DNA from 2 places in the Arthrobacter sp. B055-34 genome. Region 1 is predicted to be linked to the other one. Evidence: riboswitches for the same ligand, from Rfam matches in the RefSeq annotation. Region 1 holds a riboswitch; the other holds the start of a gene.
The links. Region 1 has a riboswitch for S-adenosylmethionine ahead of AC5RWO_RS20530 (acyl-CoA dehydrogenase family protein). Riboswitches for the same ligand answer to the same signal wherever they lie in the genome.

Region 1 (3,658 bases):
GCCCCACACGGAACGGCTAGACTGCTGCGGTTTGGCGTTCCGCATCGGCGCCGGCGACACCAATGGTCCAGACATAGGGCGGCTCCGTAGCGTTGACCTCCCAGTCGCCGACGATCCGCGACTTGTAGATGAACGGGTTGTGCGTGGCCACGGTGCGGGCATTGCGCCAGTGGCGGTCCAGCGCCTTGCCCGTGCTGGTCGAGGATGCACCCAGCACATTGAACAGGGCTCCCGCCGCGTCGGGCACCAGATTGCTCAGCACAATCTGCGCCTGGCCGGATTCAAGTTCGACGGCGATGTTGGCCGCCTTTTCGGCGTCGTCGTTTTGCAATCTTGAAGCGAAGACCCGGTCGAGGCTCTGGGCCACGCGCAGGGTGGTGGCTTCCGCGGCGTAGGCCTTGGCGCTGATTTCGCCGACAACCTGCAGGATCTGGGCGTCGTTACGCACCAGCGGGGCGTTGCCGTGGCCGAAGACGCGCTTCCGCTCGCGGACGTTCGCGGCGACGTCGGTGACCACGGCCTTGGCGATGCCGGCCAGGCTGACCAGCAGGATGTGCTGGTAGAGGGCCGTCTGGTAGGGGAAGCGATCGGCGAAGGCCGAGACGTTGGCCGGGTCCACTTCGGCGTCGGTGAACACCGTGGTCCCGCTGCCTGTAAGCCGCTGGCCGAAGCCGTCCCAGTCGTCGAAGGTCTCCACGCCAGCGGTCTTGGTGGAGAGGATGACGGAGACGTCCGAACCGTCCGGGCGCTTGGCCGTCACATCGATCCAGTCGGCGAAGATGGTGCCGGTGGTGTAGAACTTGCGCCCGTTCAGCACCAGCTTGCCGCCGGCTTCGTCCAGCACGGTGCCCGTGCCGCCGGCGCCGGGCTCGGTCCACGCGTTGCCGGCCAGCTGGCCGTTGGCGAACCGCTGCAGCCAGACGCTGCGATCTTCGCGGTGATGGTGGTAAAGGTGTTCCTCCGTCAAAGCGATGTGCGCGCGCAGGGCCTGCGGAATGTTGCTGTCCGCGGCGGCGAGCTCGATGAGCAGCTGGGTGAATTCTTCCCAGCTCAGGCCGTCCCCGCCGAATTCCGTGGGGATGCGCGCGGCGCCGAAGCCGGCTTCCTTCAGCCAACCGATCTGCTCGAACGGCAGTTCCCGGGCCTGTTCACGGTCCAGTGCACCGGTGGCGATGCGTGCGAAGATCGGCCGGTACTTGGCGGCGGCCTTGGAGAATGCGTTGTCGGTCATGAGGTGCTCCTTGGGCAGAGGCTCCCACCTGCCTGCGGCGCGCAACAATCCAAAAGAAGGGGACGCAGCCGGGAGGGGGCCGTACTTGCCGGACACGGTTTGTGCACGGCCAGATCCTCATCTGGGGCACCCCACTACGGGAGAGGGTTGCCGCCCAACCAGCCAGAGCTTGTCGTTGGGACTCTTGATCTTGGAGTTCAGTATGCCGAGGAGCCAGGCTCCCCCAAACAAAAATGAAGTTATGTGAATGCGGGCACCGCTACGCCCGGCAGCTACACAGGCCCGGCTGCAGGCCCACCGCTACAGGCCGAGGTACGGCGCCTCGATCTTCGGGCAGGTGTCCATGACAACGTCCAGCCCGGCGGCCTTGGCCCGTTCCGCCGCGGCTTCATCGATCACACCGAGCTGCAGCCACACGGCCTTCGCGCCGACCTCGATCGCCTGGTCCACCACGGGACCGACCTTCTGCGAGTTCACAAAGCAGTTCACGACGTCGATCTCGCCCGGGATCTCCGCCAGCTTCTTGTACCCCTTTTGCCCGTGGACGTCGTCGCCCTTGAGGCTGACCGGAATGATCTCCATGCCCAGCCGGTCCATCATGTAGCGCGACACGCTCAGCGCCACGCGGCGGGGATTGTTGGAGAGGCCTACCACGGCCCAGCGCGCCGGGGTGCTCAGCAGCCGCTTGATGACTTCGGGATCATTCTGATGCGCCATGCCGCCAGCCTACCTGCGTCACATTCACTCGGGAATGGCGGGGCGCGGTTGGCGGACTTGCGCCGGCAACTCGAAATGCCATTTAGTGGAAGGACCCATCCCGAGCGGCCGAGAGACCTGGATCAATGAAGCCGCAGCAACCCGCCCCCTTGAACAAGCCATCAGGCTGAACACGGGCAACGGTGCTACTGCCAGGACCGATGGAAAGGAACTCCACCATGTCCTCAAACACCGACCACATCCGCGTCACCCACGCCGGTTCATTACCCAGGACGCCCGAGCTGCTGGCCGCCAACGAGTCGAAGGAAGCCAACGGAATTACCCCGGAATTCCTGGACCTGCTCGAGAAGTCGGTGATCGACGTCGTCGCCCGCCAGCGGAACCTGGGCATCGATATACCGAACGACGGCGAGTACGGGCATGCCATGGCCAGCTCCGTTGATTACGGCGCCTGGTGGAACTACTCCTTCGCGCGCCTGGGCGGACTCGAACCGACCAATGTGGACCGCTGGGCCGATGCCGAAGTGCGCCGCTCCTCGCCCGGCAACATTGTGCTGACGTCCTTCCCGGACCGCCGCGACCGGCAGAAGTTCAACGACGCCTACAACGATCCGTCGTCGGGCATCCTGGCGCACCGCAAGTCCGTCACGCAGCCGAAGATCGCCGGCCCGCTGACCTACACCGGGCATGACATGGTGAAGTCGGACGTGACCAACCTGAAGAAGGGCCTCGACGCCGCCGGGCTGTCCGAAGGTTTCGTGGCCGCGCTGTCCCCGGGTTCCTGCGCGCGCGTGGCCAACGAGTACTACAAGACGGACGAAGAGCTGCTGTACGCCTGCGCCGATGCCATGCGTGAGGAATACAAAGCTATTATCGACGCTGGCCTGACGGTCCAGCTCGATGACCCGTCCCTGGCGGAGAGCTGGGATCAGATCAACCCGGAGCCCAGCCTGGAGGACTACCTGAAGTTCATCCAGCTGCGCGTCGAGGCCACCAACTGGGCGCTGCGCGACCTGCCGCAGGAGCAGATCCGGCTGCACGTCTGCTGGGGCTCCTGGCATGGCCCGCACACCACCGACATCCCGTTCGCGGACATCATCGATTCGGTGCTGCAGATCGACGCCGGCGCGTACTCCTTCGAGGCCGCCAACGTCCGGCACGAGCACGAGTGGCGCATCTGGGAAGACACCAAGCTGCCCGAGGGCAAGTCCATCATTCCGGGCGTGGTCTCCCATGCGACCAACGTCGTCGAGCATCCCGAACTGGTGGCGGACCGGATTGAGCGCTTCGCCCGCCTGGTGGGCCGCGAAAACGTCATCGCCTCCACCGACTGCGGCCTGGGCGGGCGCGTGCACCCGCAGATCGCCATCGCCAAGCTGGAGGCGCTGGGCCAGGGCGCGGACCTCGCCACCAAGCGCCTCAGGAAGTAGCCTCCCCGGTAATCTGCTCGGCTGCCTCCCGCTGACTGTGCAGATAATGCCCTTTTGCCCGCCGGGAAAGGGCATTATCTGCACAGTGGACGGCGGTTAGGGCAATCTGCGCGGCGGTTAGAGCCCAATCCGGACAGGGGCTAGGCGGCCAAACTGCCGGCAGACGGTGGGTGATCGCCCTTTCCGGCACGGCTTTATTACGCGGGATTGTTACAGCCGCCTTGCCGAATGGGCCTTTCGTGCAGTTTAGTTGGCGTTGACCATCCCGAGCGGCCGAGAG
Region 2 (3,658 bases), on a different contig from region 1:
GGGACTTGGCGTCACCGAGGTTGTTCGAGATATCCACGGTGGTCAGCGAGTTCAGCAGCCGGAACGCGGCGGCCTTGGCATCCGAACCGTTCGCAGCGCCCGGCTCAAGTTCAAACGTGACCACGGTTCCGCCGCCGCTCATCTGGCGGCGCGCCAGTTCGTACTGCGGATGCGACTCGAGGAACGGGTAGACCACGCGCCGCACCGCCGGCTGTGTCTGCAGCCAGCGGGCGATCTCCAGGGCGGATGCGGTGGCATAGTTTACGCGCAGGGACATCGTCTCCAGCCCCTTGAGCAGCGTCCAGGCGTTGAACGGGCTCAGCGCGGGACCGGTGTGGCGCATCAGCTGCTTGACCGGGCCGTTGATGAAATCCGCGCAGCCCAGCACGGCGCCGCCAAGAACGCGGCCCTGCCCGTCCATGTGTTTGGTACCCGAATAAACAACGACGTCGGCACCAAGTTCCGTTGCCTGCTGCAGCAGCGGGGTGGCGAAGACATTGTCCACCACCACCTGCGCCCCGGCGGCGTGCGCCAGGTCCACCACCGCACGGATGTCCACCAGCTCCTGCAGCGGGTTGGACGGCGACTCGAAGAAGACCGCAGCGGCAGGGGTGGCGAGGGCCTGCTCCCACTGGGCGAGGTCATGCCCGTCGACGAAGACCGTCTCCACGCCCCAGCGCGGCAGGATCTCGTTGAGAATGACAAAGCAGGAACCGAACAGGCTCCGCGCCGCAACCACCCGGTCACCGGCGGCGAGCAGGGCGCCCAAGGCGGTGAAGACGGCGCTCATGCCGCTGGCCGTGGCGAAGCAGGCCTCGGCGCCCTCGAGCAGCCGGAGCCGTTCCTGGAAGGCGGCGACCGTGGGGTTGCCGTAGCGGGAGTAGACGAAGCGCTCCACCTCGCCGTTGAAGGAGGCTTCGGCTGCCTCGGCGGAATCAAAAACGTAGCCGGACGTCAGGAACAAGGCTTCTGAGGTTTCCTGGAAGCCCGTGCGGTCAAGGCCGCCGCGGACCGCCCTCGTCTGCGGGTCCCAGCCGGCGCGCAGTTCCGCCAGGTCCGGCCCCGGGCCGGCAGACTGCGGGGGCGCCACCGGCTAGCCCCTCTTCCAGGGCAGATCGCTCTGCTGCCAGCCGCCGGCGGCCTCGAAGCCGCCCAGCACGTTGTACGCGGTATGCCCGGCGGCGGTGGCGCTGATAGCGGCATCGATGGAGCGCCGCCCCGAACGGCAGATCAGCAACAGCTCCTTGCCGCGCAGCGACTGCAGTTCGTTGAGGAACGCGGCATTGCGGCTGCCGTCAATCCGGTTCCACTCGATGAAGCGCGCGGGAGCACCGTCGTCGTTCGTCACGGGCACACCCACCTGCTGCCATTCGGTCTCGGTGCGGACGTCCACGAGGACGGCACCGCCGCGCAGCTTCTCCACGGCTTCTTCCACGGTGAGGTCTCCGGCGTAGCTCATGCGCTGTGTCCCTTCAGCACCACGGCCTGGGCGGCGATGACGCGTTCGCCGTCGAAGGCAATCGAGGGGTTGCCGTAGAGTTCGTAGCCCTCCGCCAACGCCGCGCTGACCCGGGCGCAGAAGGACCTGTCGTCCGGCCCGGTCAGCAACCGGTAGGGCAGGGGGCTGCCCGCCGCATTGTCAACGGGGGACTGGACGGGTTGTTCCAACGGGGGCATGGGGTACTCCTGATCACGCTTGCAAATGAACCTAATGAACACTGCCGAGTAGTCACCTGAGGCACCCCGCCGTGAAGAGGGTTGCCGGCCAGCACAGTCAGGGCTTGACGCTGGACCTCGTTACTCTGCTCAAGAAAGTAGCACGGCGCCGTCCCCGGCACCCAAGCCGGGGCGCCGCCGTCGTCATCATTGGTAACCGTTACGTAGGTTTACGACGACGGAAGGCCGCAGCCCTCGCCGCCGCAGGAAGCGCTGGGCTACTCCCGGCTGCCCTTGGCCAGCAGCGCCGTCAGTTCCTCCGTCATCTCGTGCGACACCGGGATGGCCTGGCCGTCGATGGACTTGACCGGTGCCAGCAGCCGGATGCTGGAGACCAGCCACACCGCGTCGGCCGCCAGCAGATGGTGCGGTTCCAGCGGCCCATAGCCCAGCTGCCAGCCGGCATCCGCGGCCGCGTTGAACAGGGCGCCCTGGGAGGTGCCGGGCAGGATGCCGTTTTCGAGCAGCGGCGTGGTGAGCTTCCGGACGCCGTCGCGCACGGTCGCCATCAGCACGGTAGAGGTGGGGCCCTCCAGCACCAGGCCGTCGGTGGAGGTGAAGATGACGTCGTCCGCGCCGTTGGCCTTGGCATAGCGCAGGGCGGCCATGTTCACGGCGTAGGAGAGGGTCTTGGCGCCCAGCAACAGCCACGGCGCGCGCTCGGCGATGTTGCTGTCGTAGCCGCGGTCCAGCAGCAGCACGTCGAGGCCCTCCTGCCGCTGGTCCCTGCCGGTGGAGCCGGGAAGCGAGGCCTGCACCCACGCGGTGGGGCGGCCCGCGCCCTCCTCGCCGCGCGTGACCAGCAGTTTGAGCACCAGTTCTTCGACGGGAGCATGTTCGGCGACGGCGGTGGCGATGGCCCGCTCCCAGGCATCGGCCGGCGGGATGTCCAGGTCCATGATGCGGGCCGAGGACGCGAGCCGGTCCAGGTGCGCCTGCACCTTGCGGGGAACACCGTCCACCGCCAGGAGGGATTCGAAAATGCCGTCGCCGCGGGTGGCGCCCAGATCGGTCGCCATCAGCTGCGGCTTTGTGGCGTCGGCGATGCGCCCGTTCTCCAGGGCAGGGTCGAGAAACACCAAAACAGTCATGGGATCAGCATAGATTGCCGCGCGGGCACATTAGGCTGTACAAGGACAGCGCCGTGGACCGGCGGGAAAGGGAGGAGTTCGCTGCCGTGTTGTGGTCGCTTGCGGGTCTGGGCACGTTCCCGGACTGGGTTGTCGTGGTGGCTTCGATACTGGACATGGGAATCCGGATCGCTGCGCTGGGCATTGTGCCGGGCAACCGCCGCCCCACCACCGCCATGGCCTGGCTGCTGGCCATCTTCTTCATTCCGCTGGTCGGCCTGGCCCTGTTCTTCATGTTCGGCAGTTTCCGGCTTTCGGACCGCCGGATCGCCAAACAGACCGAGATTAACCGGAAGGTCTGGGCAGCCACGCAGGACATGGAAGAACCGCGCAGCGAACGCGATGCCCCCGCCTGGGTCCATTCGGCCGCCGAACTGAACCGCTCGCTCGGCTCTTTCCCGATGGTGGACAGCAACCACGTGGAGCTCTATCCGGACTACGAGGGTTCCATCGCCGCGATGGCCGCCGCCGTCCGCAAGGCGGAGGAATTCGTCAACATCCAGTTCTACATCATGGCCAAGGACGAGGTCACCGACGAGCTCTTCGTGGCCCTGCAGGAGGCCGCGGCCCGCGGTGTCCGGGTCCGCCTGCTCTTCGACCACCTCGGCACCATGCGGATCAAGGGCTACCGGAAGTTCCGGCGCTGGCTGCAGGTCAGCGGGATCGAGTGGCAACGCATGCTCCCGCTGCTGCCCGTGCGGGGCCAATGGCGCCGTATCGATCTGCGCAACCACCGCAAAATCCTCGTGGTGGACGGACGGGTGGCCTTCACCGGGTCGCAGAACCTGATCGAGCCCGGCTACCACCGCGCC

Region 2: another riboswitch for S-adenosylmethionine. It lies ahead of AC5RWO_RS14525 (DUF1737 domain-containing protein); the one in region 1 lies ahead of AC5RWO_RS20530 (acyl-CoA dehydrogenase family protein).

Annotation. Positions count from the first base shown of each region.
Region 1 is NZ_JBNHFQ010000015.1:52,473-56,130, reverse strand. Features, by position in the region: gene AC5RWO_RS20530 (acyl-CoA dehydrogenase family protein) at 17-1,231, opposite strand; SAM riboswitch class IV at 1,308-1,421, opposite strand; gene AC5RWO_RS20525 (CoA-binding protein) at 1,532-1,948, opposite strand; SAM riboswitch class I at 2,041-2,155, shown strand; gene AC5RWO_RS20520 (cobalamin-independent methionine synthase II family protein) at 2,167-3,378, shown strand.
Region 2 is NZ_JBNHFQ010000007.1:122,750-126,407, reverse strand. Features, by position in the region: gene AC5RWO_RS14535 (O-succinylhomoserine sulfhydrylase) at 1-1,090, opposite strand, end outside; gene AC5RWO_RS14530 (rhodanese-like domain-containing protein) at 1,094-1,459, opposite strand; gene AC5RWO_RS14525 (DUF1737 domain-containing protein) at 1,456-1,677, opposite strand; SAM riboswitch class IV at 1,688-1,802, opposite strand; gene AC5RWO_RS14520 (aminodeoxychorismate lyase) at 1,935-2,807, opposite strand; gene cls (cardiolipin synthase) at 2,963-3,658, shown strand, end outside.